3 regions of the Aliivibrio kagoshimensis genome follow, and region 2 is predicted to be linked to each of the others. Evidence: predicted binding sites of a transcription regulator. Region 2 holds the regulator's gene; each other region holds the start of a gene.

Region 1 (10,687 bases), on a different contig from region 2:
CATCACCATTTTTATCCACTTTTGGGTTGGCATAAAAGTGCGCGGGGCGAGGGGACAAATTGGTGTAATCCATCAACTCATCACGATTATGTTCTTTGCCCGAAACCACCGCGATCGTCAGAGGATCAAACACGATAATGTCGCTCACCTCGGTGCGGTAAAATTCGTTATACCAAGGTGCAACAATGTCTTTAGAACGCATAAGGGTGAGTAAAAAGGTGAAATCTTTGGCAGTTACTGGCTCGCCATCACTCCACTTCGCTTTAGGGTTTAATTTAAAATAAACCGTTTTATTATCATCACCATAAGCCCAAGAGGTGGCCAGAGACGCATACCAATTATTGCTGTTCGGATGTTTATCCAAAAGCGAAGAGGCATCACCTAACAACCAGGCTCTAAACGATCCATTCGAATCTGGCCCTACGGTTCTAAACGTTTGAGGGAAACTGTTGGTAAAAGTGCGATACGTGCCACCATAGGTCGCTTTTGATGAGGAGAAAACAGGATCACTGGTATTGGTCTGCCAATCTAAATTCTCTGGCAGTGTGGCGCTGTGTCCAAGCGTTGACCATGAGCCCAGCAACGCGAGCGCACCCGATAAGGAGAGTAGTGTCAGTTTGTTCATGTTTGCATCCTTTTCAAATCATTAAACAGAAGATAGCAGCTGCTTATAAACTAGTTATATCTTGTGTATTTTTTTGGATCAAAGGCTTCTCGGATCCCTTCCCCAATAAAGGTCACCATAATCAACACACTGACAATGGCGAACACCACTGATGTAGCGATCCATGGGGAATCTAAGTTTGATTTACCTTGTTGCAATAACTCTCCCCAACTTGGTGTTGGGGGCATTAAACCAAGACCAAGGTAATCCAACGCCGTTAATGCCGTAATATTGCCCACGATGGTAAAAGGGGCCAATGTCACGATGATCACCATGGTATTGGGCAGTATGTGATGGAATATAATTCGCCAATTGGACGCTCCGAGCGCTTTCGCGGCCATTACGTATTCACGAGCTTTCTCTTTGTAAGTCATGGTGCGCATGTACCATGTCATGCCCATCCAGCCAAACATGACATTAATCATAGTAAACAACATAAAGCTCGGCTTAATTATTGATACCAAAATCATAATGACATACAAAAATGGAACCATGGACCAAATTTCAATAAAACGTTGAAAAATCAGATCAAACTTACCTCCCCAGAACCCCATCGCACACCCTACGGTGACGCCAATAGCGTAGGAGATGGTTAATGCAATAAGGGCAAAGCCCATCGCAATCCTGAAGCCATAAAAGAGACGGGCGACAATATCTCGACCAATGGTGTCTGTCCCTAAATAGTGCCCACTCTCTACCGAAGGTGCGGTGGGTGGAAAATCATCACCACTAAAATCTTGTTCAAACGGATTCCAGGGGATCAGAGGCATAATGACCCTATCCCCTTGATTCTCTTGTGCAAAGCGCTGCGCAAGATCTCGGTAATCAGTCTCATGCTGATACCCCAAACCAAAGGTATTACCCGCATTCATCGCACCATAAGTGGGGAAGTACCACTGACCTTGATACTGCACTGCGATAGCACGGCTGTTCACCAGTAACTCAGCAAAACAGGTCATCAGCAGCAGTACCATCAAAATAATGAACGACCAGTACCCTCTCTTTATCGCTTTAAATCGTTGGATTTTCTTTTGAGTCAGTGGGCTCATTTTATTGATAAACATAGTTAAGCTCCAAACTTGACGCGAGGATCAACCAGAGCCACACACACATCAGAAAGAATATTACCCACCATTAGCATCATGGCATTAATAGCAAATAGCCCCATCACCACCGGATAATCCCTCTCGACAATCGCTTCATAACCGAGCAGACCGATTCCGTCGATGTTGAAGATAACCTCAATCAAAAATGAACCTGTCATGAAAAACATCAAGGAGTTACCAAAGTGACTGGCTACCGGAATCAAACTATTACGTAAGGCATGCTTTCGTACCGCTTTTCTAAACGGTAACCCTTTGGCAATCGCGGTTCTCACATAATCCGATGCCAAATTTTCCATCAGGTTATTTTTCATGGTCATGGTTAGCAGAGCGAAATCACCAATTAAATAACAGGTAAGAGGAAGGATGGCATGCCAAAGAATGTCTTTTATCTGTTCGAACAAAGCCAAGTCATCAAACTCATCGCCAACAAATCCGCCCATCGGAAACCATTCGAGTTGATAACCAAACAGGGTGATCAGTAATACTCCAATCACATAACCCGGCAACGCATAGCCAACAAAAATCATGATCGAACTTGACGCATCCAACAGACTGCCATGTTTTAACGCTTTGGCATAACCAAGGGGGATAGAGATAAGATAACTGATGAGAAAAGTGGCAATGCCATAAAAGAGAGAGACTGGCAGTCGCTCGCTGATCATATCAATCACTGGTTCATAATAACGAGTCGACTCCCCTAAATCTAAGGTAACCAGCTTACTGAACCAATCAACATAGGCTTCAAAAACGGGTTTATCTAAGCCATAAAAGGCATTTAACTCGGCAATTTGTCCGGCTGATAGCGCGTTATTACCATCGGTAACGCTGGTGCTGCCACTCGATAATTCAGACGATCCTTGCATCTGCATACTGAGCAATACCCTCTCAACGGGCCCACCTGGCACGAATCGAGTTAAGGTAAATATCATTAGGGTGATGCCAATGAAGGTTGGAATAACTAAGAGCAAACGACGAAACAGATAACCAAGCATTCGGTAACACTAACCCTCATATTCTGCAGTAAGACAAAATAATATTATTAAACATATCGTTAATTGATAGCGTAAAAGAGGCTGAGACTCAACTTATCTGATGGTTTTTGAGTTATTAACTCAAACCAATACGATTGATTGGCTCGAGATAATTAGGTTAGGTATCACTTATACTCTGCAATATAAGCAGGAACGTTAGCAATACTATTGAGTACCGTATCCGCCAAGGTTTCACCCTGTTCAGTGATCGTTTTACCAGTGCGTACTAAAATTTTAGTCCCAACACCCGCCGCTTCGGCTGCCATCATATCTTCCGCTTTATCCCCTATCATGATGGATTTTTCCATATCGATGTCTAAAAAACTCTGCGCCGTAATAAACATCCCAGGGTTAGGTTTACGACAATCGCACGCCTCTTTATATTTTCCTATGCCCTTCTCAGCATGGTGAGGACAGTAGTAGATCCCGTCCAATTCGACGCCATTGTCTTCAAAGTTCCAATCCATCCACTCCGTTAGGCTAATGAACGTATCTTCTGAAAACATCCCTCGAGCGATTCCAGACTGATTGGTCACCACCACCAATTGATACCCCATCGATTTAAGCTGTTTAGTCGCATCAAAAACGCCCTCTACAAACTCAAAATCATCCACTTTATGGACATAACCGTGATCGACGTTGATCACTCCGTCTCTATCAATAAAAACCGCAGGCTTAGACAAAATTAAACACTCTATAAAAGGGGATTGAATAAATTATACCACTGTGTATACTCAGGTTCACCAGTTAAAAATAGACATCTAAACATCCAGACGTAAAAATATCCATTGACATGGTAATTGCGAACGATTAGCATCACGTTAATTGTGAAATAGAATGAAACAAAGGTTATCGATGATTGAAATTAATCAGGTTAATAAGGTTTTTTATCAAGGGACAACAGCAATCCATGCCCTTAAAGATATCAACCTGACCGTCCCACAAGGCACTATTTTTGGTGTTATCGGTTCATCAGGTGCAGGAAAGAGCACCCTGATCCGTTGTGTGAACATGTTAGAAAGACCAACCGAAGGCAATATCATTGTTGATGGTGTCGATCTCACTACACTTTCTAATCATCAGTTGTGCCATGCTCGTCGGAACATCGGCATGATTTTTCAGCACTTCAATCTACTCTCTTCACGAACGGTTTTTGCCAACGTGGCCCTACCATTAGAGCTAGCAGGCAAGTCCGCCGCTGATATTGAAAAGAAAGTTTCTAGTCTATTAGCGTTAGTTGGTTTAGAAGATAAACGAGACACCTACCCAGCGAATTTGAGTGGTGGTCAGAAACAGCGTGTGGCAATCGCCCGTGCCCTCTCTTCCGATCCAAAAGTACTGCTTTGTGATGAAGCGACCAGCGCCTTGGACCCAGCCACCACACAGTCGATTTTGCAGCTGATTAAAAAGATCAACCAAACCCTTAATATCACCATTTTGTTAATTACTCATGAGATGGATGTGGTCAAGAAGATCTGTCATCAAGTGGCGATTATCGGTGATGGTGAGTTAGTCGAAAAGGGCAGTGTTGGTGAGATGTTTGCCCATCCAAAAACCGACTTAGCAAAAGCCTTCATTCGCTCTACGTTAGATTTATCAATTCCTAGCGATTACCAAGAGCGTTTAAGTGCAACCCGTGTTGACGGCAGCTTTCCACTGGTACGTCTTGAGTTTACTGGTGCCACCGTTGACGCACCAGTCATCAGTCAAATATCACGAAATTTCAATATCGATATTGCCATTTTAAGCTCTGACATTGATTACGCTGGCGGCGTTAAATTTGGTCTGTTAATGGCTGAATTCTATGGCGACGAATCATCCACCCAACAAGCACTGTCATTTTTGCAAGAGCATCAAGTTAAAGTAGAGGTACTCGGTTATGTCCTTTGATCTTATTTCAGATTGGTTAAATCAAAACAGTGGATTATTGCTAGAAGCGACTTGGCAGACACTCTACATGGTGTTCGTTTCAGGTGTGATCGGTTTTGCCATCGGCATTCCTCTTGGCGTAGTACTGCACACCTCTAAAAAAGGGGGACTGCTTGAAAATGTTAAAATGAATAAAGTATTAGGTGCGGTTGTCAATGTTGGCCGCTCTGTCCCATTTTTAGTGTTAATGGTTGCCATTATTCCGTTAACCAAACTGCTGGTTGGAAGCTTTATCGGCACCACAGCAGCCATTGTTCCATTAACGATTGGTGCTATCCCCTTTGTTGCTCGATTAATCGAAGGCGCGTTAATCGAAGTTCCTTCAGGTTTAGTAGAAGCGGCGCAAGCGATGGGAGCGACTCCACTGCAAATCATCAATCGCGTGTTATTGCCAGAAGCTTTACCAACAATTGTCAATTCAGTGACAATCACTTTAGTGACTTTGGTAAGTTACTCAGCAATGGCAGGAACCGTTGGCGGTGGTGGGTTAGGTGACGTTGCCATTCGTTACGGGTTCCACCGATATGAGTTATCTATAATGGCAGTGACTGTCGTTATGTTAATCGTATTAGTTCAAATTATTCAATCAGTTGGCGACGCTGTTGTACGCCGAGTGGATCATAGATAAAAAAGTTACAGTCGATTTATTATAAGGGAATAACAATGAAATTAACGTTTAAAAAATTAGCTACAATTGCAGGCCTTGCTTCTTTACTGGCACTAACTGGCTGTGGTGAAAACAGTACCGACTCGAATAAAATTAAAGTGGCTGTTATGGCGGGTGCTGAAGCACAAGTTGCAGAAGTGGCTGCAAAAGTAGCTAAAGAGAAATTCGACCTTGATGTTGAACTGGTCACATTTACAGATTACGTCACACCAAATGCCGCTCTTGATGATGGCTCTGTTGATATCAACGCTTTTCAGCATAAGCCATATTTAGATCAGCAAGTGATTGATCGTGGTTACAAACTACAGATTGCGGGCAACACCTTTGTTTATCCAATTGCCGGTTACTCTAAACAAGTCACTAGTGTTGATGAGATTCAAGAAGGTTCACGTATTGCTGTGCCAAACGACCCAACTAACCTAGGTCGTTCACTGATTCTTCTTGAGCAACAGGGTCTTATTACGCTAAAAGAAGGCGCTGGACTGTCAGCAACGGTACGTGATATCGCAACCAACCCAAAAAACATCGAGATCATCGAACTGGATGCAGCTCAACTTCCACGCTCTTTGGATGATGTTGCGTTGTCGATCATCAACACCACTTATGCAAGCAGCATTAACTTAACGCCAGAGAAAGATGGCATCTTCGTTGAGAGCAAAGAGTCACCATATGTGAACTTAATTGTTGCTCGTGAAGATAACGTTAACGCTGAAAATGTACAAAACTTCGTAAAAGCTTACCAAACTGAAGAAGTGTACAAAGCCGCTTTTGATACCTTTAATGGCGGTATTGTAAAAGGCTGGTAGTCATAAACTGAGTTATCATCAAAAAGGTTGGCCTTAATAGCCAACCTTTTTTTCCTATTTTTTCTTTTTCCCTTGCACCGCTTTAAACCTTGGGTTGGATTTACAAATCACAAATACCCGCCCTTTTCGTCTAATGACTTGGCAATCTCTATGACGATTTTTAGCACTCTTTAAAGAACTTAATACTTTCATTATTTTTTTCCTATCATTGAACCAAATCGGCGAGAGAAATCAGCGACTCTCCCTTCAGTAGACGCCACTCTTTGCTGACCGGTATAAAAAGGGTGTGACGCTGAAGAGGTATCTAGCGTCATGTATGGATACTCTTTGCCATCTTTCCAAGTGATGGTTCTGTCTGTGGTTAACGTTGACCCCACCATGAAGTACTCGTCCACGCTGGTATCATGAAATACCACGGTCTGATATTTCGGATGAATTGATTTTTTCACTACTCTCTCCTATTTGAATTTTTCGTTATGTTATAACATAACAAACAATAGAGCAATCCAAATGAGAATAGATATCAACAAAGTAACCGTAAACTCATGCTAGAATGTGCCTACCTTAAGATTTGAGCCTACTGCCATGAACTATCCAGTTGATCCCGTTGGAGTCATCCACTCTCCCTACAAAGAGAAATTTGCCGTGCCTCGTCAACCAAGACTCGCGCCTAGTGCAACTGCCCGGGTGGAGCTTATTGGAGAAGCAAACACCCCAGAAGCGGTGCGAGGTATTGAACAGTTTTCTCATCTATGGCTGCTGTTTCTATTTGATAAAAACCTTGAGGCGGGCTGGCGACCGACAGTACGTCCACCGCGCTTAGGGGGCAATGAGCGAGTAGGCGTATTTGCTTCTCGAGCCACATTTCGTCCTAATGGCATTGGTATGTCAGCCGTTGAACTGCAAGGCGTTACCCAACAAGGTGCACGCACATTTTTAGATCTGGGCAGCGTTGACTTGGTTGATGGCACGCCTATCGTGGATATCAAGCCCTATATTCCCTACTCCGATAGCATTCCAACTGCGATCGGAGGATTTGCAGAGCAAGCCCCAGACACCAAACCTGTGCTGTTCTCAATTCAAGCTCAACAGCAACTGCATCAGCACCCGCAAGGTGCTCACATCGAGGCGGTGATCAAAGAAGTATTAGGCCAAGACCCTCGCCCAGCCTACAAAAAAGGAAAAGTTGATAACAAAGAGTATGCGGTCCACCTATTTGATTTAAACGTGAAATTCACCGTTAACGACGAATCAATGACAGTAACTGCTATTGACCTCTTTTGAGAACGGGATTTGACTGCTATTATAGTCGGCTAACTCAAGCTCCGGCTTACTAAAATTAACCATAACAAACGGATATCAGTAATGCGTACCAGTAACTATCTTCTTGCTACTCTCAAAGAGACTCCAAACGATGCAGAAGTTATCAGCCATCAGCTGATGCTACGTGCAGGTATGATCCGTAAGCTAGCGTCAGGTCTATACACTTGGCTACCTACTGGTCTACGTGTACTACGTAAAGTGGAAAGTATCGTTCGTCAAGAGATCAATAATGGCGGTGCCGTAGAGACGTTGATGCCCGTTGTTCAGCCTTTTGAATTGTGGGAAGAGACAGGACGCTCTGAAAAGATGGGCCCTGAACTGCTTCGTTTATCTGATCGCCACGCTCGTCCGTTTGTCCTTAGTCCAACAGCAGAAGAGGTCGTGACTAGCCTAGTTCGCAATGAAGTGAGCTCTTACAAACAGCTGCCACTGAATCTGTACCAGATCCAAACGAAATTCCGTGATGAAAGACGCCCTCGCTTTGGTGTGATGCGTGCTCGTGAATTCCTAATGATGGATGCTTACAGCTTTGACATCGACAAAGAGGGGCTAGAGAAGTCTTACGAAGCGATGCACCAAGCTTACTGCCGCGCATTCGACCGCATGGGATTGGATTACCGTCCAGTGCTTGCTGACACCGGAGCGATTGGTGGTAGCGGTTCTCACGAATTCCACGTATTGGCAGAGAGCGGCGAAGACCTCATTGCTTTCTCTTCAGAGTCTGATTACGCTGCCAATATCGAAAAAGCAGAAGCGTTAGCACCTGCTGATTCAGCTGACGCGCCAACGCAAGAGATGACGCTTGTAGATACGCCAAACGCAAAAACCATCGCTGAGCTTGTAGAACAGCACGGCCTGGCTATTGATAAAACAGTGAAAACACTGTTCGTTAAAGCCTCTGACGAAGTCGATGCAGATCTTATCGCACTGATCATCCGTGGTGATCACGAATTAAACGAAATTAAAGCTGAGAACCTAGCACAAGTTGCTTCGCCATTAGAATTTGCAGATGAAGCAGAGATTCGTGCACTCGTCGGTGCAGGCCCTGGTTCTCTTGGCCCTGTAGGTCTTGACCTTCCATTCATCGTTGACCGTACTGTCGCTGTCATGAGTGATTTTGGTGCTGGTGCTAACGTTGATGACAAACACTACTTCGGTATCAACTGGGGTCGTGATGTTGAATTGGGTCAAGTGGAAGATCTACGTAACGTAATTGAAGGTGACCTAAGCCCATGTGGCCAAGGAACATTGCTTCTTAAACGCGGTATCGAAGTGGGTCATATCTTCCAGCTTGGTACTAACTACTCAGAGAAAATGAACTGTAACGTTCTTGGTCCTAACGGTAAGAGTGCTATCTTAGAGATGGGTTGTTACGGTATCGGTGTATCACGTGTTGTGGCATCGGCCATCGAGCAAAACCACGATAAGTTTGGCATCATCTGGCCTGAAGCGATTGCCCCTTTCCAAGTGGCTATCGTACCAATGAACATGCACAAATCTGAGCGAGTTAAAGAAGCGGCGGAGAAGCTGTATGCAGACCTGACTGCTGCTGGGATTGAGGTTCTATTTGATGATCGTAAAGAGCGTCCAGGTGTGATGTTTAAAGATATCGAACTTGTGGGTATTCCTCACACGGTTGTTATCGGTGATCGCAGCATGGATGAAGGCAACTTCGAGTACAAGAATCGTCGCAACGGTGATAAAGTTGCCGTTGAGATGGCCAACATTGTTGAGCACATCAAAGCACAAATAAGTTAATCGGCTAACCTTAGTCAGGTTAAATCTAGATAGGCAGTGTTTCGACACTGCCTTTTTTTTACAAGGAAGAGGATGAAATGGATATTTCGCTGACTCAAACTGCCCTGCTACTGATCACCGGTTTTCTAGCCGGGATCATCAATACCATTGCGGGTGGCGGCTCCAATTTAACGCTTCCTGCCTTGATGGTCATGGGAATGCCAGCAGACGTCGCCAATGCAACCAATCGAGTGGGCGTTTTTATGCAGTCTATTGTTGCTGTTTTAGGCTTTAAAAAGCACGGAAAGCTCGACAGTGATGACAAGGTTCCCATCTTGATTCCCAGCATTATCGGTGGATTAGTTGGCGCAGCGGGAGCGGCTTATGCTCCGAGTGATTGGATTAAACCCCTTCTGCTTGGCACCATGTTGCTGATGGCACTGATCATACTAGTAAAGCCTACGATGATATCTCCAGCACTGGGCACGCCAATCAACAAAGTCTCTGAAACACCCAGTTCATGGTGGTGGTTGTTCATCGCCGGCGTGTATGGTGGTTTCGTACAGGCGGGAGTGGGATTTGTTCTGCTTGCGGCATTAGCGGGATCACTGCGTTATGATCTGGTCAGAGCCAATGCGTTAAAAATGCTGTGTACCTTAGTGTTTACCTTTGTCGCGCTGATTCTGTTTGTCATCGAAGACCTGATTTTATGGCTACCGGGTCTAATCCTCGCCTTTGGCACCATGTTTGGTGCGCACATCGCCGTGAAAATGGCCATTAAAGCCAAGCCCAACACCTTAAAGTGGGCGCTGTTTATTATGACCTTGTTTGGATCCGCTGCTGCAATGATAAAATCGTAAAGCAGACACTCACTACATCACGTTATGGATGTACTCCACCACCACTTGATTGCCTTCAACGTAGACTTTTTGTATTTTTCCATCTACAGACATACGATTACTCAAGCGTACCGATTTCCCGTCGGCGTATGACGAGCGCTTTAATGAGGGAAGAACAGACTCGGGATTTACATGAAGAAGCCTACAAAAATCAGATATATAAGACATATTTAACGGCGCACCACCACGCAGTAACTCTGAAAAAGAGACTTGAGTAAGACCTAGCTTCTTCGCCATCTCCATTTGGGTAATTCTCATCTTGGCCTTTTGTGGCATCCACACATTGTAAAGTGCTTCTCTATCCTGTTCAGTAAATTGCATCATTTTATCCCTCTGTCATTAGTGCGTGCTAATTGTTGCCAACATTGCCAACACGAGTGTCAGAGTTAAGTGAATTCATCCCCACAATGAGTGAAAGTTAGAGGTAGAAGCCCCTTTGATTCTAAACAGAACAACTTTATACTCTTCAAGGTATAGTGATGAACACTGTTTTTATTAGGAACCCTTTATAATGAAAGTCTATGA
Region 2 (10,687 bases):
TTTTCTCAGAAGTGTTTTTATCAGATGCGATGACCAAGCTTCACCAGATGTTTTTAGCGGTAATAAAGAGAGGGTAGCTTATCATAAATCCTCGACTTGAAAATTTAACTTATCGAAGAGGTTGATCCTTGCGCAATGTTTCATTATGATACGCCGCCTTACTTAGTGTAATTAATCTACACTCGGTGATGACATAACTATTTTATTTATTACGTGTGGTGTTCGGCTTAGAATCGAATGGCGACACGGCCTAATTGAGGTTTTCCCCATGAAAACAGGTATCCACCCAGAATACACTTCAGTAGCAGCAAAATGCTCTTGTGGTAATGAGTTTGAATTCAACTCAACACTAGCTAAAGACACCATCAACCTAGACGTATGTGACAAATGTCACCCGTTCTACACTGGTAAGCAACGTATCGTTGATACTGGCGGCCGTGTTGATCGTTTCAACAAGCGTTTTGGTGCAATCGGTTCTAAAAAATAATTTAGTTCTTATGCCCAATAAAAAAGAGGTGCACAATGTGCGCCTTTTTTGTGCCTGTAAAACAATTTTTGACTCTTTCTGTAAACAATATAAACTAAAATTGTAAACAATGTGTATAAAGTGGTTTAAAAAATAAATACAAATATTAAACCTGTGGCTAGGAACTTAGCCGTATATCAATTACTATTTTATTCAAATCACAATAACTCGACCTATGGGTAACAAAATGTCTGAAGATTTTCGTCAACAAGCTCTTGATTATCATGCTCTTCCTGTACCAGGGAAAATTGCTGTTGGTTTAACAAAACCTGCAGATACTGCTGAAGATTTGGCTCTAGCATACAGTCCAGGTGTCGCGGAACCTGTACGTGAAATTGCTCAAAATGCTGATAATGTTTACAAATACACGGCGAAAGGCAACATGGTCGCAGTTATTTCAAATGGTACCGCTATTCTAGGGTTAGGGAATCTAGGGCCTCTAGCATCTAAACCTGTCATGGAAGGTAAGTCTTTACTGTTTAAGCGTTTCGCAGGTCTAGATTCAATCGATATTGAAGTAAAACACCGCACGATTGATGAGTTTGTTGATACCGTAGCTAATATTGCAGATACGTTTGGTGGCATTAATTTAGAAGATATCAAAGCACCAGATTGTTTTGAAATTGAACGTCGTCTGATTGAACGTTGTGATGTGCCTGTCTTTCACGATGATCAACATGGCACCGCGATTGTTACCGCTGCAGGCATGTTAAATGCGCTGGATCTACAAGGCAAAGAGTTAAGTGAGTCAACGATTGTCTGTTTAGGCGCGGGCGCGGCTGCAACAGCATGTATGGAGATGTTGATCATGTGTGGTGCTCAACGTGAAAAAATCTACATGTTAGATCGTAAAGGGGTGATTCACACTCGCCGTGAAGAGCTGAATGAATATAAGCAAAAATTTGCTAACAATACCGATAAACGTACTCTTGAAGATGTTATCGAAGGCGCAGATATCTTCTTAGGGGTATCTGGTCCAGATCTTCTTCCTGCAGAAGCGCTTAAGTTGATGGCAGAGAAACCGGTAGTCTTTGCATGTTCAAATCCAGATCCTGAGATCAAACCTGAATTGGCTCATGAAGTACGTAACGACATCATCATGGGAACGGGTCGCTCTGATTACCCTAACCAAGTGAATAACGTACTTTGTTTCCCATTCATCTTCCGTGGTGCACTTGATGTACGTGCCAGTGTGATTAATGATGAGATGAAGCTAGCAGCGGTTCACGCGATTCGTGAATTGGCAAAAGAGCCTGTTCCACAGTCGGTACTAATCGCATCGGGTGACAGTTCACTCGAGTTTGGTCCTGAGTATATTATTCCAAAACCTATGGACCCTCGTTTACTGCCAAGAGTCGCAAAAGCGGTCGCACAAGCGGCGGTTGATTCAGGCGTTGCACGTATTGATATGCCTGAGAACTATCTAGAGAGCTAAAACATCTCGTATTAAAAAAGCCCCAACTTCTATAAGAGAAGTTGGGGCTTTTTGTTTGGTATTTAAAACCGTGTGATTATACGGAGATATTACTCTTCGTCGTTGAAGTCTTCGATTTCGATCCCCATCGCGGTCATCATCGCTTTGGCTTCAGTAGGGATGTCATCCGGACGATCTTTTCTTAAGTCGTCATCTGTTGGTAAAGGCTGACCAGTATAAGCGTGCAAGAAAGCTTCGCATAAAAGTTCGCTATTAGTGGCATGACGGATATTGTTCACTTGGCGACGAGTGCGCTCATCAGTCAGTATTTTTAATACCTTCATAGGAATTGAAACTGTAATTTTTTTTACTTGCTCACTTTTTTTACCGTGTTCGGCGTAAGGGCTTAAGTATTCGCCATTCCAATCTGCCATTTTTTACCTTTACCTGGTGTTAATTGTGGAGGATAGATAACCGTTTATTAGCCTAAAGGGTTATGCAACAAAATTAAAGCGATTTTAGCGGGATTTACCGCCACATGCAAAGACATATAGACGTCCAGAAGTGTTGACGTCTTGTTTCGCTGGGTTTAGAATGTCTTTAGGTTTGGTATTTTAGCATTAAAAGGGAAAGGAAAGTTATGCGAAACAAGAAAACCGCAACGATTTCAGTTCGAACTGGTATTGAGTCCGACTCGCAGCATAATGCTGTGGTTCCACCGATATATCTTTCAACCAATTATAGCTTTCCTGAATTTGGTGATGTTCCTGAATATGATTACGCTCGTAGTGGTAATCCGACTCGAACACAACTCGAAACCGCCTTAGCGAAGCTAGAATCTGGCGCAGGCGCTGTAGTCACCAACTGCGGCATGGCGGCACTGAACCTACTGGTTTCGGCAAAGTTGGGCCCAGATGATCTTATTGTCGCACCACATGATTGCTATGGTGGGACGTACCGACTGTTTGATTCACGTGCGCGAAAAGGGGATTTCAACACACTTTTTATCGACCAATCTGACCCTATCGCTTTAGAAAAAACACTCGCATTAAAACCCGCGCTGATCCTTCTTGAAACCCCCTCTAATCCGCTGCTTCGTGTGGTAGACATTACCGATATTTGTCAAAAAGCGAAATTGATAGGGGCGCAAGTCGCTGTAGATAACACGTTTCTCTCTCCCGTTTTACAGCAACCTCTCACATTAGGTGCTGATTTTGTGATCCACTCAACCACTAAGTACATTAATGGTCACTCTGATGTGGTTGGAGGCGTTATCATTGCCAAAGATGAAACCGATGCGACCGATTTGGCGTGGTGGGGAAATTGCATTGGTTCAACAGGGACTGCATTTGATAGTTATTTAACGCTGCGAGGCATTCGCACCTTGAGTGCCAGAATGCGTGTGCATGAAGAGAATTCAATGGAAATTCTTGAGTGCTTAAAAAATCAGTCGTTAGTCGGTACAATCTATCATCCAAGTCTACCTGAGCACCCTGGACATGAGATTGCAAAACGCCAACAGTCTGGTTTTGGAGCGATGTTAAGTTTTGAGCTAAACGGCAGCTTAGAGCGATTAAAAGTGTTTGTATCAGCTCTTCAACTTTTCTCACTAGCAGAGTCATTAGGAGGGGTGGAGAGTTTGATTGCCCACCCTGGCAGTATGACGCATCGCGCAATGTCAGATGAAGCACAAGCAGAAGCTGGGTTAAACCCAACGTTATTACGCCTGTCTGTTGGAATAGAGGATAGTAGAGATTTGATTGAAGATTTAGAACAAGCGTTTATTAAAGCGGCGGAGGTTGCTTAAATGCCAAGCTCCATTTTAGACAGTACTTTGATTGCGTCTGGACAGAAACAACTGCACAAATTTGGTGGAAGCAGCTTAGCGAACCCTGAGTGTTATCGCCGTGTCTGTAATATATTAAAAGAGTACTCCGGTCCAAATGATTTGATTGTGGTATCCGCTGCTGGCAATACGACCAACCGAATTTTAGAGTGGTTAGCCTACTTGGATAAAGATGGGCGTCTTGCTCATGAGAGTTTGCAATCACTGAAGCAGTATCAGAGCTCATTAATTGAAGATCTGTTACCTTCAGACGTAGCAGTGCCTCTTTTGGAGACACTGGCGCAAGAGATGACAGCGCTCAATAGCTACACGTCACCGTTAAGTGAATCTGAAAAGTCAGACGCATTGGGTCATGGTGAGGTGTGGTCTTCTCGTTTGTTAGCTGCTTTATTGAACCACTCAGACATGCAAGCGATCCCAGTGGACTCTCGTCTGTTTTTACGGGCAGAGCGAGCAGCGCAGCCAGAAGTTGAGCACTCCCGTTCGTGGCCCTTGATTCAAGAGGCATTGGCACAACACAGCAATCGACGTATTGTGATTACCGGGTTTATGGCTCGTGATGTTCACGGCGAGACCGTTCTGCTTGGGCGAAATGGATCCGACTATTCAGCCACTGTAATAGGGGCCTTGGCAGAAGTGAGCCGAGTGACCATTTGGAGTGATGTCGCTGGTGTCTATAGTGCTGATCCACGTAAAGTTTCTGATGCCTGCTTGTTGCCTTTGCTTCGTTTAGATGAAGCCAGTGAATTAGCTAGATTGGCCGCCCCAGTGCTGCACAGCCGGACGTTGCAGCCAGTTGCGCAGAGTTCGATTGATCTTAACTTACGCTGCAGTTATCAACCGGAAGCTGGCTCAACACGCGTCGAACGTGTATTGGCGTCAGGTCGCGGAGCTAAAATTGTTACCTCATTGGATGATGTGTTTATCATTCAGCTCAATTTAGGCCACAGCCACGACTTTGAACGGTTACAAGAACAAGTATTGAGAGTATTAGCGCGAGAGCAACTTCAGCCTTTAGCTATGGAGTCGCAGCCAGATCAAGACAGACTGGTCTTAGCCTATACCGCTGAAATTGTGAATGAAGCACTGAGTGTCCTACAAGATGCGGCTATCGAAGCGGAGATCAAACTCAAAGAGGGTTACTCAATGGTTGCTGCTGTTGGGGCTGGGGTTGTGAGTAACCCAATTCACAGTCACGGCTTCTATCACCAACTGAAAAGTAAACCTGTTGAGTTTGTGTGTGAGTCTGAGTCCGGACTGAGTCTGGTAGCAATTTTACGCAAAACCAATACATCCAGTTTGATTACCGCAATACACAGTAGCCTGTTCCAAGCTCAAAAGAGAGTGGGTGTTGTGCTGTGTGGTAAAGGGAATATCGGCAGCAGCTGGTTACACCTTTTTGAAAGAGAGCGAGCGGAACTTGAAAAGCGTCAAGGGATGCAGTTTGCACTCATTGCCGTGGTATCGAGTGATCAATACTGGCTTAATATGGGGGGCATTAACCCAAGCGAAGCGTTAACGAACTTCAAAGATGAAGCGATTGAACACCGTTCTGGCGAGTGGCTTGATAAGCTCTATCATCAACAAGAGTACGATGAAGTTGTGCTGTTGGATGTGACAGCCAGTGCTGAACTGTCGGCACAATATGCTAAATTTGCCGAGTATGGTCTTCATCTTATCTCAGCCAATAAAGTGGCGGGCTCTGCGCCTAGCCATGAATATTACCGAGTGCAAGACGCCTTTGCGAAAACCGGAAGACACTGGTTATATAATGCCACGGTTGGTGCGGGTCTGCCGATCAATCATGCGGTGAGAGATCTGCGTGAAAGTGGTGATACCATTATCGCTATTTCAGGCATCTTCTCTGGTACCTTGTCATGGTTGTTCCAACAGTTTGATGGGCAAGTTCCTTTTACTCACCTTATCGACATGGCGTGGCAGCAAGGACTCACCGAACCGGATCCAAGATCGGATTTAGACGGTTCAGATGTGATGCGAAAGTTGGTGATTCTGGCTCGAGAGTCTGGTTTTAAAATTGAACCTGAGCAGGTGAAAGTGGAATCGTTAGTTCCTGACTCGTTGCTTAGTGTGTCACTCGATGACTTCTTAGAGCAAGGCGATGTTCTGAATGAGATTCTATGCGAACGTTTAGAGCGTGCTAAGCGAGACGATAAAGTGCTGCGTTATGTTGCACGTCTATCTAAAGAGGGGAAAGCTAGCGTGGGAATAGAGGCGCTTCCTACTGAACATCCACTGGCTAACTTACTGCCTTGCGATAATATTTTTGCTATTGAAAGCCGATGGTATCGCGATAACCCGTTGGTTATTCAAGGTCCAGGTGCAGGTAAAGAGGTCACGGCAGGCGCTCTGCAATCAGACCTTAATCGTCTGGCCAGCCTACTATAATCTACGTTCACTTCTGAACCCAACAAAGCAGAGTCTTCTTAGGCTCTGCTTTTTCATTTCGACAAATTCCAGCTATATTTTATAAATAGGATGCCGTGTGTTTTGGCTCTATGAATATCCTTTATTATTAAGTTGAATAAAATTCATGTTTATAAACTTGACAATGATCATTATAAAAGACATTCTGTAGACATGTAGCGGTTTAGACGTCTATACGGTTGTTTGCTCCAGTTACCTTTTTTGATTATATTTTTATTGTGGTGATTTCCACTGGACGGGAGTTAAATATGGCATATTCACACGCGAGTCACCTCGATTCGCTTAACCAAAACATTGCTGAGTTAGGCGATAACATCAATGTGTCATTTGAGTTCTTCCCACCAAGTTCCGAGAAGATGGAAGAGACGCTGTGGAGTTCAATCCACCGACTAAAATCACTCAAGCCTAAATTTGTTTCAGTCACTTACGGTGCAAACTCTGGTGAGCGTGATCGCACACACTCCATTATTAAAGAGATCAAAGACCAAACGGGTTTGATTGCTGCACCTCACTTAACCTGCATCGATGCGTCAAAAGATGAATTAACATCCATTGCGAAAGATTATTGGAATAACGGCATTCGTAATATCGTTGCGTTGCGTGGCGATTTACCCCCTAACAGTGGCAAGCCTGAAATGTATGCAACAGATCTGGTTGAGTTGTTAAAAAAAGAGGCTGATTTTGATATCTCAGTGGCTGCGTATCCAGAAGTGCACCCTGAAGCAAAAAGTGCTCAAGCAGATCTGCTTAACCTTAAACGTAAAGTTGATGCGGGAGCGAACCGCGCTATTACTCAGTTTTTCTTTGATGTAGAGAGCTACCTAAGATTCAGAGACCGCTGTGTTGCCGCAGGCATTGATGTAGAAATCATTCCGGGAATTCTTCCGGTATCAAACTTTCAGCAGGCAAATCGATTTGCCAAAATGACCAACGTGAAAGTACCAGGTTGGATGGCGAATCAGTTTGCTGGATTAGATGACGATCCAGTAACTAGGCAGATGGTTGGAGCGAGTCAAGCTATTGATATGATTAGAGTGCTTAGCCGAGAAGGGGTAAAGGATTTTCACTTCTATACTCTGAACCGTGCTGAAATGACTTACGCAATGTGTCATACCTTAGGTGTGAGACCACAAGGCTAAAAAACAGACATAAAAAAGCCGTGAACATTAAGGTCACGGCTTTTTTCTATCAGATATCGCTATTCGAATGAAATCTCAATGTGGGCATTACCCCACTCGGTTTCAAAAGGCATGATAATAATTGCGCCTTTACATTTATGGCTAATAGTGTGGCCACGACCCGAAACAACAATCGGTGTTGCCATATCAAAATCATAACCTGATTCCGATAAAATTCTCTTCGCCCCGCCAGCCACCATATTGGTGATTTCGCCAACCATGTCAGAAATCTCTTCGTTAATGGCTTTCGGTCTTTCACCTAGCATTTTCTCCATGACCTCTAAAGCTAGCCCCTCTTCAAAACTGATGGACATAGAGCCCGCCACTTTTGGGCCAACCATACCAATCAATCCAGAGACGTCGCCACGAGCAACTTCATCTTTTTTTACTCTTGGCTTTTGTGGAGTGAGATCCATAGTCGCCATGGTTTTCAGTACATTCAATAATGATACTAAAAACGGATTTACAAATTCAGCACGCATAATAGTAGTAATTATTCCCTTTCAAACCGTTAACTATGCTCTATTTTTGGCACTTTCTACACACGCCATGGGTTTCCATCACGTGGCTTTTAACGGTAAATTCAAATTTATCAGCATTGATTTTTAAACGCTGAGTTAACTCTTTATCATGTATCTCTTCCACATTACCACATTTATCACAAATGAGCAGTTGAGAGCAGTGTTCATTCTCGCCAATTACACAGCAAGAAACAAAGCTATTAGTCGACTCCACACGATGGATAAACCCCTGAGCTAACAGGAAATCTAACGCGCGATAAATCGTAGGTGGTTTTGCTTTTGGTTCAGTTTCTCTTAATTTATCAAGGAGATCATAAGCACTGATAGAACCTTGATGAAATAGGATTAACTCTAAAACATGTAAGCGTTGAGGTGTGAGTCTAACGCCACGTTGATGGCAGATTTGCTCAACTTTATTTAATAGTGATTTATCCACGAAATCTGAGTTCTTCAATCAACGAATTAGTGAGCGATTCTACCACAATCAGTATCAATTAATCACTAATAGCGAATTAGAGTTAAGGGTATTAATAAATCGCGAACTGGATCACTCTATTTTATTTTCTCCGCAAGCTCTTTGCTTCTATATAACCCTAGATACATTGTAAAAACGAGCACGAGTATTTTTCGGCTGTTGCATTGCAATTGTTGACATTGTTGTCAATACTCAAATGACTAAGCAGTGAGTGGCAATGCAATTGGATGCATTGAGTCGGTTGGTAAACTATTGTTTTAAGGGGCCATATGTGAAATCAATATCTTCGAAGCTGTTATTAATTCCTGTTCTGTTTAGTTTGGCAATGTTGGTGGTTAATTATAATAATTGGTTAACGTCAAATGAGGTTATGGCTAGTTTTAGCTCTGTTTACGAAGATAGGGTTGTACCATTAGCTAGCTTGAAAGAGATCTCAGACTTATATGCAGTGAATATTATCGATGCAGCGAATAAAAAACATGTTGGTTTAATATCTTATCAAGACTTCAAGGCAGGCGTTCTAGATTCTTTAGAGAAGGCGGAAGGGATATTTGAGGCTTACATGCAAACCAAACTCACAACAAATGAAGAAGAGCTAGCTTTGATACTGAAAGGTAAAATTAATGGATTGAATGCTCAATTACCAATGATTATCGATGAATACGAGTCATCAAAAATTGATGACTTTGCTCTAATCAAACAGATGTATTTGTTGATAGATGATCTAGGTGAAGTGTTGTCCAAGTTGATTTCACTTCAATTAGAAGAAGCCAACGTTGAGCTTAATAGGTCTGAGGCTGCCTTAGATAAAGCAAATACATTAGGAGGTGTTTTTTTATTGATTTCTGCTCTATTTCTCTCTTTTTTGTCTGCGTATTTAGTGCGTAGAGAGCTCCGAAATTTGCCTACCATTCTGAAGTGGCTTGAGGAGTTATCTAAGGGGCAGCTATATCAGCCTCAAACAAAAGTGTCCAATAACGAGTTAGATTTTATTGCCAACTCTTTAGCTGAGTTATCAAATAAACTGTCAATGGTCACTCTTGAAAGTCAGCACAAAATGGAATCACTCTCTTCAAAGCAAAAAGAAATTGATAGCTCAATCGATAAAAACAAAACTAATTCCCTTGAAGAGATGTCTTCAGTAGAGCAAGTTGCAACGGCAGCGACAGAGCTCTCCTCAACCGCTAGCGATGTTGCTATTAATGCTGCGCGTGCTGAAGAAGCCGTCTTAGAGGCGACAAAAATAATTTCTTCTAGCCAAGAAGTGCTGATGAAATCTAATGACACAACAAAACAAGTCAATACATCAATCCGTGATGCGCAGCAGTTGGTCAATACATTAAGAGAGCACTCAGAAACAATCAGCTCTGTGGTTGATGTTATCAATAGTATTTCAGAACAAACCAACCTATTAGCATTGAATGCAGCCATAGAAGCGGCAAGAGCTGGAGAACAAGGGAGAGGCTTTGCCGTTGTTGCTGACGAAGTTAGGGCTTTAGCTGCAAAAACCCAACAGTCTACCGTTGATATTCAAGCTATTGTTACTTTGCTTCAAGAGCAATCCAAACAAGCTGATGATTCAATGACAAGGAATGTGGAATTAACGGGCAAGACACAACTAGCCACCGCTGAACTTACAGAATCTTTTAAATATGTTTCGGAGAAGGTGTCAGCCATTTCGGATGTGAACTCAATTGTCTCTACAGCGGCAGAAGAACAAAGTGCAGTAACGGTAGATATTTCAAAGCAATTAGAGGAGATCAATCAACTTGTTCAAAGTAATCTGAGTGGCATTGAGGATACCAACCAAGCAAACCGCGCGATCAATGAGTTGACTGAACAATTAAGCGCAGAGCTTGCCTTTTTTAAGGTTACCCATCAAGAGAAATCATTGAGATAGATCTGTCGCTACTCATCGTTTCATAATGGTGTGAGTTGCGACTTTTTTCTGAACGTTTTAGATTCACGGTGTATAATTCGCGAATTATTAAATGATGAGAGTCATTTAGAACTGTGCGTTACCGTGTTTGAAATGAGGTCTATTAGTGTCAAAGCTAGAAAATACAAGTAATTACCCTATGCAGCGCTTCAGCGTTGCCCCGATGCTAGATTGGACATACATTCTAGCTGTATAAGGCTTACGGGTAACCTAGGGGGACTAGAGGTAGACCATTTAACTTTTTGTCCTAACTAGATTATAGATTGATAACGTAACGCTTCCTATAACTTCTTATTTTTTGTAAACTTACCAACCCTTTTAATCCATTTAAATTTTGAGAGTT
Region 3 (10,687 bases), on a different contig from region 2:
TGCCAGATGTTTACGTACCTTGTGATACTTGCAACGGAAAACGCTATAACCGTGAAACCTTGGATGTAAAATACAAAGGTAAGTCCATTGATGAAGTGCTGCAAATGACCGTAGAAGATGCACACACCTTCTTCCAACCGGTTCCAGTTATCGCTCGAAAACTGCAGACCTTAATGGATGTTGGCCTCTCTTATATCCGTTTAGGGCAGGCAGCAACAACTCTATCAGGTGGCGAGGCACAACGAGTGAAGTTATCTCGCGAGCTGTCAAAAAGGGACACTGGGAAAACCCTTTATATCCTTGATGAACCCACAACAGGTCTCCATTTTCAAGACATTCAGCTGCTGCTCACTGTGTTGCATCGTCTGCGTGATAATGGCAATACCATTGTTGTCATTGAGCATAACCTAGATGTGGTTAAAACTGCAGACTGGGTGGTTGATCTAGGCCCTGAAGGAGGACAAGGAGGCGGTGAAATTGTTGCTGAAGGAACGCCTGAGAGTGTGGCAAAAGTCAAAGGGTCACACACTGCAAGGTTCTTAAAACCCATGCTAAACACCTAACAGCATGAGATAGTTAGGCACAAATCCAAATATTCAAAAGAGCTGTGATAGAATATCAGCTCTTTTGATTTTTGCATTAACGAGCATAAGGTACTTTTCGTTATTATGTCATTACTGCTAACCAAGGGGACTCAACTAGAGCCCGAATACATTAATGCTCCGCTCAATAAACCTTTTTTTGTCGCTATCTCCTTTCTATTTTTAATTACGATGCACCTTTTCCAGCCTAACCCTGGTGGTTCTGGTCTCAATTTAACCTTCAATAGTGCAAGCTGGATTCCACTTAGCATAGCCATTGCAATCGGCCTCTACCATACCGCTAAACAGAAGCTCTTACGTTATAGTAAATTTACTGTCGGTCTATTTGCTGTCTGTCTCATGCTCACTCTGCCACTGATGTTTAGTGATGCTATCCTTTCCATTGCCACGCCACGCTTAATTGCACTGTGGGCGGGGTTTTTCTTTTTTGTCACTTTACAACAATTCACATTTTCTAACCGCCAAAAACAGCAACTGTTATGGTTAGTCGTACTGGCTGTTTGCATCGAATCGCTATTAGGCTATGTTCAGTTTTTACTGCTAAAACCTAGTAACTTCTTAGGCTATAACACCATCATTAATCGACCATATGGTATTTTTCAACAACCGAATGTTATGGCGAGTTTTCTAGCGACGGGGTTAGCGATAGCATCTTATCTGTTGGCTAGACAGCCGATAAAATATGACCGTCACCCTTTCTCTTTGTTGATGCTGCTACTCACGATTATTTCCACAATCCCTCTAATTGTGGTGTTGGCATCTCGAACAGGGTGGCTATCGAGCATTCTTGTTTTGCTCATGATCACCCCTTACATGTGGCGATTTACCAATAAAAGACGATTCTGTTTATGGGTTTCAGCCTTGTTAATTGGTCTCTGCTCAAGCATCGCCTTAGTACAATATTCTCAACTCAATATTGAGGCTAAAGGGGATGGATTCACAGAGCAGACGCTACTGCATAAATCCAATCTCCAAAGCTCAAGATCGTATATCTACCCTCAAGCGCTGGATATGATTCTTGAAAAGCCGCTAACTGGGTATGGCTATGGACGGTTTGAATCAGAATATACCCTCTATACCGCCAAACAACATAATTTGAATACTAACTACCACCCGGGTCTACCCGCTTTAGACCATCCGCATAATGAACTGCTATTTTGGGCTGTCGAGGGGGGAGTGGTTCCTATTCTTGGCCTATTACTTGCGTTTGGTCTAATTGTAAATCGTATTATGAAAACCCAGCGTTATACTCGGTTGGCCATCTTAGCGTTGTTTATTCCCATCGCTATTCACACTCAACTTGAGTACCCTTTTTATCACTCAGTACCACACTGGGTAACCTTTATTCTATTACTGTTTTGGCTAGACCAACTTAGCTGTAAACGTAGAAAAATATCCATAACACCTCCAACAATGGTGAGCTTACGTCTACTCTCATTGATAATACCAATCTCTGTCAGCTACTACATGTTTAGTGTGATACATACCAATGAGGTGCTCACTCGCTTTGAAACAACGAAACCCGTACAGCCTGATATTCTCTTTGAAGTAACCAACTCCAATTTCTGGCAAGATCGCTTTAACTGGAATATCTATTCAACACAATTAAAAATTGGTATTCAGCAGAATAAACCTGAATTAATTCAACCTTACATTGATTGGTCAGAGGCGTTGATCAAGAGTAAACCTCGACCCGCATTTTATAAGAATTTGATCATAGCTTATGAAGGCTTAGGGAAGGTATCTCAGGCTGAAGATATTCGTGCCGAAGCCAGTTACTTATTTCCACTCGATGATTTTTCAGAGGTACACCTTAAAAAAACAGCGTCCTCGTCTGCGGTAAATACCAAGTAATCACGGCTCGAGATGCTTCAATCTCGAGCCGACTTCATTGTTATCAACGTAGCTCTGTTATCAAAGTAGCTCTGAGCTTAGTGCTTTCAGACATAAGGCAACATTTTCAGCACGAGCTGCATACCCCATAAGGCCAATTCGCCACGCCTTCCCAGCCAATGCACCAAGGCCAGCGCCTATCTCTAAATTATACGTCTCTAGTAAATTTTGGCGCAGCTGTGCTTCATCGATACCATCAGGAATATAAATCGTATTAAGTTGCGGTAAGCGATACGCTTCTTCCACTACAAACTTTATCCCCAACGATTCCAAGCCTTGCTTCAATTGTTGATGCATCTTGGCGTGCCTTGCCCACACATTTTCTAGCCCTTCATTTTTGAGTAACAGCAGTGCTTCATGCAGAGCATAGAGACTGTTTACAGGGGCAGTATGGTGGTAACTTCGCTTGCCTTCACCACTCCAATATCCCAAGACTAGTGACTGATCCAAGAACCAACTCTGTACCGCCGTTTCTCTCGACTGAATTTTATCGATCGCTTTTTGTGAAAAGGTCAACGGAGACAAACCAGGCACGCAAGACAAACACTTCTGACTACCAGAATAGACCGCATCCAGTTGCCACTCATCCACCAGCAAAGGAACACCACCTAATGACGTTACAGCATCCACAATGGTCAGGCAGTTATTCGCTCTCGCAAGCTTAGCGATCCCTTCAGCATCACTCAATGCGCCAGTAGAGGTCTCAGCATGAACAAACGCCACTGCTTTGCAATCAGGATGGGCATCCAAAGCAGAAGCCACTTTCCTTAAATCAACAGGCGCTCCCCACTCGTCATCAACCACAACAGCGACACCGCCACAGCGCTCTACATTTTGACGCATCCTTTCGCCAAACACCCCATTTCGACATACCACAACCTTGTCACCCGGCTCAATCAAGTTAACAAAGCACGCTTCCATTCCGGCACTACCGGGAGCCGACACCGCAATTGTGAAGCTATTTTTGGTTTGAAAAGCATACTGTAACAATGATTTAAGTTCGTCCATCATTCCAATAAACAGAGGGTCTAAATGACCAATTGTAGGACGGCTTAATGCTTGTAATACTTGAGGGTAAACATCTGATGGACCCGGTCCCATTAATGTTCGTTGTGGAGGATAGAAGCTTTGAATTGTCATTATTATTATCTCCAGACAGAAAAGGCACAGCAAAATAGTGCTAATAAATCTTTATATATCTATACATTCCTCAATAAATAATGCAATTTTTTTTATAAAAATGATGCTATTGATTGACAATAAAGCAACAAAAAAGTATCAATATAGAGTGGATGTAAATAATCCGCAAAGAAGAGGAGCATTGCCTAGGCAGCTTATCCGCAGAGCCCAACTCTAATGCCGATAAGTCAGGGAGAGCAGTGCCGAGATGGGTTCGAATGGGAACGTACCTGTCGGTCGTATGGCTGAATCCTTACGATTGTCATCCGTTAGCGGATTGTTAATGGGTGGGGAGCTTCTAGTGTTCAATACCCTATCAGTATGTCGCTAACTCCCTCCAATCATTGCCAGTTGTGCATATTATTTATTTAGAAATTTATTGGGAGACAGGGAAGTGAACCCTTTTACAGTCGCTAAGTTTGGCGGTACCAGTGTGGCAAATTATGAAGCCATGAACCGTTGTGCCGATATTATTGAAAAAAATAGCAATACCCGCTTAATTATTATTAGTGCCTGTTCTGGCGTGACCAACTTATTAGTACAACTGGCGAACGGTATTGCTAGTAGTGGCGAACGCGCGAATTTAGTTAGCCAATTACTTGCGATTCACCAAAAGGTTCTCAAACAGCTTAATCAACCAGAGGCTATTGAGTCCGAGATTCAAAAGCTTATTGAACAAGTCGCTATTATTTCCGAACAAACAGCGACAGCGCCATCAAATAAACTGACTGATCAGTTAGTCTCATGCGGTGAACTGCTCTCAACACACCTACTCACGCAGATTTTAATTGAACGCGGTAACAGTGCCGTTCGTTTTGATATCCGTAAGGTATTACGCACGGATAATGAGTTCGGTAACGCTTCCCCGCAGTTAGAAGAAATATCATCATTGGCGCAACAGCAACTGCTGCCGTTGTTTGATAAGCATGTTGTTATTAGTCAGGGATTTATTGGCGCCGATAGCGCAGGTAATACCACAACGTTAGGTCGAGGTGGCAGTGACTACAGTGCTGCGTTGATTGCCGAAGCACTCAATGCAAAAAGTCTTGAGATATGGACGGATGTTCCTGGGATCTATACGACGGATCCTCGTATTGCTCCTAAAGCCTCTCCCATCTCAGAGATCAGTTTTATTGAAGCGTCTGAAATGGCCAATTTTGGTGCTAAAATCTTACACCCTTTCACATTGGTTCCAGCGATGCGTAAACAAATACCTGTGTTTGTCGGATCGTCGAAAGCACCTGAGTTAGGGGGAACTTGGGTTCGAGAGTCCGTGGATAGCGCCCCTCTGTTCAGAGCACTTGCCCTTCGTAAGAATCAAACCATGATTACGCTACACAGCCTCAATATGTTTCATGCTTACGGCTTTCTCGCTGAAGTGTTTAAAATCTTAGCGAAACACCAGATCTCGGTTGATCTGATTACCACCTCTGAGGTTAATGTCTCGCTGACCCTCGATCAAACCAACACCTCGGGAGGCGCTCCACAGTTACCTAAAGAGGCTCACCAGGAGCTCGAACAGCTATGCCGAGTTAAAGTCGAACAAGGACTTAGTCTTGTCGCTCTAGTTGGTAATAAAATGGGGGATAACAAAGGTTCAGCAAAAGAGGTATTTACGGCGTTAGAAGACGTAAATATTCGAATGATTTGCTATGGTGCTAGCCCCCATAACCTCTGCTTCTTAGTCGATGAAGAAGACTCTAATGACACAGTGAAAAAGCTGCATCACGTACTCTTTGAGTAACTTTTAATAAAAGAGAACATAAAAAATGGCATCACTTTGATGCCATTTTTTTATCTATCATTAATCAATATTTGGCCCTAACCACTTATCAATCTCGGTACGGTCCCAGCCTTTCCTTGCCACATAACTGTCCACTTGATCTTGTTGGATCTTAGCGACTGCAAAGTAACGAGATTCTGGGTGTGAGAAATACCAACCTGATACGGATGCCCCGGGATACATGGCGTAACTGCTGGTTAACTGCATACCGATCTGACTCTCTACATCCATTAGATCCCATAGTGATCCCTTTTCAGTATGTTCAGGACAAGCAGCATAACCAGGAGCTGGACGAATACCTTGATATTTTTCCCGAATCAGATCCGCATTGCTCAGGTTTTCGTCACTTGCATAACCCCAAATCTCTTTACGCACTTTTTCATGCAGGCACTCAGCAAACGCTTCAGCTAATCGATCAGCAACGGCCTGAATCATGATGGCATTGTAGTCATCACCTTTAGCTTTATATTGATCGGCTAACTCTCGCTCTCCAATGCCGCCCGTTACGGCAAATGCACCAATCCAATCGGCTTTACCACTCTCTTTAGGGGCAATAAAGTCAGACAGGCAGTAATTGGCTCCTTTAGGCTTTTTAGTCTGTTGACGCAAGTTATGCAGAACCTTAATGACTTCAGTGCGACTCTCGTCTTTATACACCTCAATATCATCTCCAATGCTGTTCGCGGGGAAGAGTTGGCACATCCCTCTGACTGTCATCATTGACTCTTTTTCCACTTTATCCAGCAGATCATTAGCATCTTTATAGAGTTTTTTCGCTTCTTCACCAACCAGTTCATGTTCAAAAATAGCGGGATATTTACCACTTAATGACCATGTCATGAAGAAGGGAGTCCAATCAATATAATCTTTTAATGTGCTAATCGAAAACTCATCAAAGACTTGTGCCGATAGTTGATTCGGCTGAGGCGGCGTGTAGCTATCCCAATCAAGTTTAGCTCTGTTATTCCGAGCCTCTTCCAGAGTTACTGGCTTGGTTCTTGGTGTCTTGCGACTGTGCTGATCCCGTACACGATCATAATCCAATGCAAGTCGCTCAACGAAGTCAGGCAATAATGTCTCAGAAAGCAGAGAAGTACAAACACCGACAGCTCGAGAGGCGTTACTCACATAAACAACAGGTTCACTGTAATTTTGTTCTATTTTCACAGCGGTATGTGCTTTAGAGGTCGTCGCTCCACCGATAAGCAGTGGGATATCAAAACCTTGTCGCTCCATCTCTTTCGCAACATGAACCATCTCATCCAATGAAGGAGTAATAAGACCAGATAAGCCGATAATATCGACCTTCTCTTCTTTGGCTACCTTGAGAATGTGCTCGCACGACACCATGACTCCGAGGTCAATGATCTCATAGTTGTTACATTGCAATACTACACCAACAATATTCTTACCGATATCATGTACATCCCCTTTCACCGTGGCGAGTAATACCTTTCCGTTGGTGCTGCTTCCATCTTTCTCTGCATTGATATAAGGCTCTAAATGAGCAACTGCTTGTTTCATTACACGTGCAGATTTAACAACTTGCGGAAGGAACATTTTCCCTTCACCAAACAGATCCCCGACAACATTCATGCCTGACATCAAAGCGCCTTCAATCACTTCGATTGGTTTCGAAGCCAGTAATCTCGCCTCTTCAGTATCTTCAATAATAAACTCAGTAATGCCTTTTACTAATGAGTGCTCCAACCGCTTTTCGTTACTCCACGTTCGCCACTCTTGAGCTGAGGTATCCACTTCTTTAGTACCACTGGCTCGGTAACCTTCAGCGATTTCAAGTAAGTTTTCGGTTGCGTCATTGTGACGGTTAAGCACAACGTCTTCGACAGCATCACGCAGTTTATGTGGAATATCATCGTAAATTTCAAGTTGCCCTGCGTTTACGATCCCCATGTCCATTCCACGCTTAAAACAGTGGTATAAGAACACGGCATGAATCGCTTCGCGTACGTAGTTATTACCTCTAAATGAAAAGGAGACGTTAGATACACCACCTGAGATCATTGCATGTGGTAGCGACTTTTTTATATCACCGACGGCATCGATAAAATCGACCGCATAATTATTATGCTCATCTATGCCCGTTGCGACAGCAAAGATATTAGGGTCAAAAATAATGTCTTCAGGTGGAAAACCAACTTCATCGACTAATACGCGATAAGCATTGGTACAGATCTCAATTTTCCGCTCTCTGGTATCTGCTTGACCCTCTTCATCAAAAGCCATCACTATGACTGCGGCGCCATAACGTCGTACTAACTTGGCTTGAGCGATAAATTTCTCTTTTCCCTCTTTCAAGGAGATCGAATTAACGATTCCTTTACCTTGAATGCACTTCAAACCCGCTTCGATCACTTCCCATTTAGAGGAGTCGACCATAATGGGTACTTTACATATCTCTGGTTCCGAGGCACATAAATTGAGGAACTTAACCATACACGCTTCCGCGTCGAGCATCCCTTCATCCATATTGATATCGATGATTTGAGCCCCGTTTTCAACCTGCTGCCTGGCAACCTCTAACGCCTCTTCGTACAACTCCTCTTTAATGAGTCGTTTGAAGCGAGCAGACCCCGTTACGTTCGTTCTTTCGCCCACGTTAATAAAGAGAGAGTCTTTATTAATCGTTAAAGGCTCAAGACCTGACAAACGACACTCTATAGCAATTTCAGGCAGCGCACGAGGAGTGACATTTTCAACGGCTTTGGCCATCAGTCTTATATGTTCAGGCGTAGTACCACAACACCCTCCCACTAGATTTAAGAATCCACTTTGCGCCCACTCACTAATATGTTCAGCCATATCTTCAGGTGAAAGATCATACTCACCAAACGCATTCGGAAGTCCTGCATTGGGGTGTGCCGACACACTACACTCAGAGATCTTTGCTAAGTCACCAACATATTGGCGTAGCTCATCTGGCCCTAAAGCACAGTTCAAACCGAATGAGATCGGTTCAACATGCCGCATTGCATTGTAAAAAGCTTCTGTAGTTTGACCCGATAGAGTACGTCCAGAAGCGTCCGTAATGGTACCTGAGATCATTATTGGTAATTGGATACCAAGCTCTTCAAATACTGATTCAACGGCAAAAGAACACGCTTTGGCATTCAGAGTATCAAAAATGGTTTCGATTAGGATGAGATCCGAACCGCCTTTGATTAACGCACGGGTAGATTCAGAGTAAGCAATCACTAACTCATCAAATGATACATTACGAAATGAGGGATCATTCACATCTGGAGAGAGGGAGCACGTGCGGTTAGTCGGACCTAATACACCGGCAACAAATCGAGGTTTATCTGGAGTTTTAGCACTCCACTCATCAGCGACCTCTCTGGCTATACGTGCAGCTTCGTAGTTGATCTCTGCACTTAGGTTCTCCATCTCATAATCCGCCATTGCGATGGTGGTTGAGTTAAAGGTGTTGGTCTCTAAAATATCAGCGCCAGCTTCTAAGTATTTCGCATGGATCTCTTTGATAAGCTTAGGCTGAGTAAGAACAAGTAGATCATTATTTCCCTTTAGATCACACGTCCATGCAGCAAATCGGTCACCACGAAAATCACTCTCTTCTAATTGATGTCCCTGAATCATAGTGCCCATGCCACCATCAATCAGTAATATTCGTTGCTTTAATAGCGCTTCTATTTTCTGCTTTATCCCGATTTCCATCTTACTACACCTTCTATTCCATCACTCTTTACTACTTTTCATCCTACACACAGAACGTATGGAAATCTAGACGTCTAAACAAGTTTATTCATAATCGATGAAAATAAATTTGTAATCTCAGTAAATGCGCAGGAGAATAGCGCGAAGTCACACTCTGTAACAATTAAAAATCACTACTCGTATTCATTCAAAAAGGCGTTGAGATGTCGGTTTACAATACCCTCTGCTTTCTTGCTGCAGCAGCTATGTTTATTGCTTTTTTTAATAGCAAAATCGGAAAAATGCAGACTACAATCGCCATCACGGCAGGCGCAATGATACTGTCGTTAGGCATTATCATTGCAGGTCAAAATGGTTGGTTTAATTTAACCGAAGTTGCCTCTGAGACTCTAAACACCATTAACTTCGAAGACTTTTTGCTAAAAGGGATCTTAGGCTTCTTACTGTTTGCCGGAGGGTTAGGCATTAAGCTTCCTCATCTAAAAGATCAAAAGTGGGAAATCACTTCTCTTGCATTGGGTGCAACTCTTTTTTCCACCTTCTTTATCGGTTTTGCTCTGTGGTTTATCTGCCAGCTTATTGGGGTGCAATTTGACCTTATTTACTGCTTACTATTTGGTTCACTCATTTCGCCAACCGATCCCATCGCAGTGCTGGCCATTGTTAAAAAACTTGATGCGCCCAAACGAATATCAACACAGATTGAGGGTGAATCATTATTCAACGACGGCTTTGGTTTGGTGATCTTTGTCACTCTGTTTACCATCGCCTTTGGAAGTGAAACACCAACAGTATTCGGTGTCGTACAGCTGTTTGCACAAGAGGCAATTGGGGGCATTGTTTATGGTTTCATCCTAGGACTCACCTTCCACTACTTCATCAGTGCAACCAATGATCACTCTATGGAGTTACTCCTTACTATCTGCATTCCAACAGCAGGTTATGCATTAGCAGAAGTGCTGCATGTGTCAGGGCCTCTAGCTATGGTTGTTTCTGGAATTATGATTGGTAACTGGACCCGATACATAGGCTTTTCTAAAGAGAGTGAAGAGCATTTGGATCACTTCTGGGAACTGGTAGATGAATTTCTCAATGGTATCTTATTTCTTCTGATTGGCCTCTCTATGTTGCTGTTTAAACTTCACCAAGAGGATTGGATCTTGATGGTTATCGCCATTCCACTGGTATTAGTAAGCCGCTACTTAAGTGTTTATCTCTCTTACATAGGCTTTAAACGCTATCGCAGTTATAACTCATGGTCGGTTAAAATTCTTACTTGGGGTGGACTACGAGGCGGGTTAGCATTAGCGATGGCGATGGCAATTCCGGCAGGTATCATCGTGGTACCAGAAAAAAACATTGATGTCAGGGAGATCATTCTGGTTATGACCTATTCGGTGGTGGTCTTCTCTATCCTTATTCAAGGCTCAACCATTACTAGCTTAATTGAGAAAGCCAAACAAGAAGAACGTGAGCTTTAAACCTTAATCAGTACAATTAAAAAGTTAACCGCAAAAAAACCAGCGCACTCGCT

Evidence for each region. Region 2 encodes MetJ, which represses methionine synthesis genes. Its sites were predicted from a motif close to TTAGACNTNTANANGTCTAA; they were not measured.
Region 1: metN (methionine ABC transporter ATP-binding protein MetN) is a predicted target of MetJ. The motif match lies at 3,563-3,582, and genes of this name have one in related genera.
Region 3: metH (methionine synthase) is a predicted target of MetJ. The motif match lies at 9,212-9,231, and genes of this name have one in related genera.

What each region holds. Positions count from the first base shown of each region.
Region 1 is NZ_JAKJSQ010000012.1:45,101-55,787, forward strand. It holds gene L4C32_RS06300 (extracellular solute-binding protein) at 1-625, opposite strand, end outside; gene L4C32_RS06305 (ABC transporter permease) at 676-1,728, opposite strand; gene L4C32_RS06310 (ABC transporter permease subunit) at 1,731-2,762, opposite strand; gene gmhB (D-glycero-beta-D-manno-heptose 1,7-bisphosphate 7-phosphatase) at 2,927-3,484, opposite strand; gene metN (methionine ABC transporter ATP-binding protein MetN) at 3,657-4,691, shown strand; gene L4C32_RS06325 (methionine ABC transporter permease) at 4,681-5,358, shown strand; gene L4C32_RS06330 (MetQ/NlpA family lipoprotein) at 5,394-6,203, shown strand; gene ykgO (type B 50S ribosomal protein L36) at 6,258-6,395, opposite strand; gene L4C32_RS06340 (type B 50S ribosomal protein L31) at 6,395-6,652, opposite strand; gene tsaA (tRNA (N6-threonylcarbamoyladenosine(37)-N6)-methyltransferase TrmO) at 6,789-7,487, shown strand; gene L4C32_RS06350 (proline--tRNA ligase) at 7,569-9,284, shown strand; gene L4C32_RS06355 (sulfite exporter TauE/SafE family protein) at 9,362-10,123, shown strand; gene L4C32_RS06360 (helix-turn-helix domain-containing protein) at 10,136-10,483, opposite strand; gene L4C32_RS06365 (YaeP family protein) at 10,674-10,687, shown strand, end outside.
Region 2 is NZ_JAKJSQ010000021.1:615-11,301, reverse strand. It holds gene priA (primosomal protein N') at 1-31, opposite strand, end outside; gene rpmE (50S ribosomal protein L31) at 269-487, shown strand; gene L4C32_RS09070 (malic enzyme-like NAD(P)-binding protein) at 714-1,961, shown strand; gene metJ (met regulon transcriptional regulator MetJ) at 2,051-2,374, opposite strand; gene L4C32_RS09060 (O-succinylhomoserine (thiol)-lyase) at 2,581-3,747, shown strand; gene L4C32_RS09055 (bifunctional aspartate kinase/homoserine dehydrogenase II) at 3,748-6,192, shown strand; gene metF (methylenetetrahydrofolate reductase) at 6,480-7,370, shown strand; gene L4C32_RS09045 (chemotaxis protein CheX) at 7,430-7,891, opposite strand; gene zur (zinc uptake transcriptional repressor Zur) at 7,932-8,366, opposite strand; gene L4C32_RS09035 (methyl-accepting chemotaxis protein) at 8,677-10,305, shown strand.
Region 3 is NZ_JAKJSQ010000067.1:6,390-17,076, forward strand. It holds gene uvrA (excinuclease ABC subunit UvrA) at 1-563, shown strand, start outside; gene L4C32_RS17070 (PglL family O-oligosaccharyltransferase) at 669-2,456, shown strand; gene L4C32_RS17075 (pyridoxal-phosphate-dependent aminotransferase family protein) at 2,517-3,635, opposite strand; lysine riboswitch at 3,799-3,980, shown strand; gene lysC (lysine-sensitive aspartokinase 3) at 4,126-5,418, shown strand; gene metH (methionine synthase) at 5,479-9,153, opposite strand; gene L4C32_RS17090 (cation:proton antiporter) at 9,357-10,634, shown strand.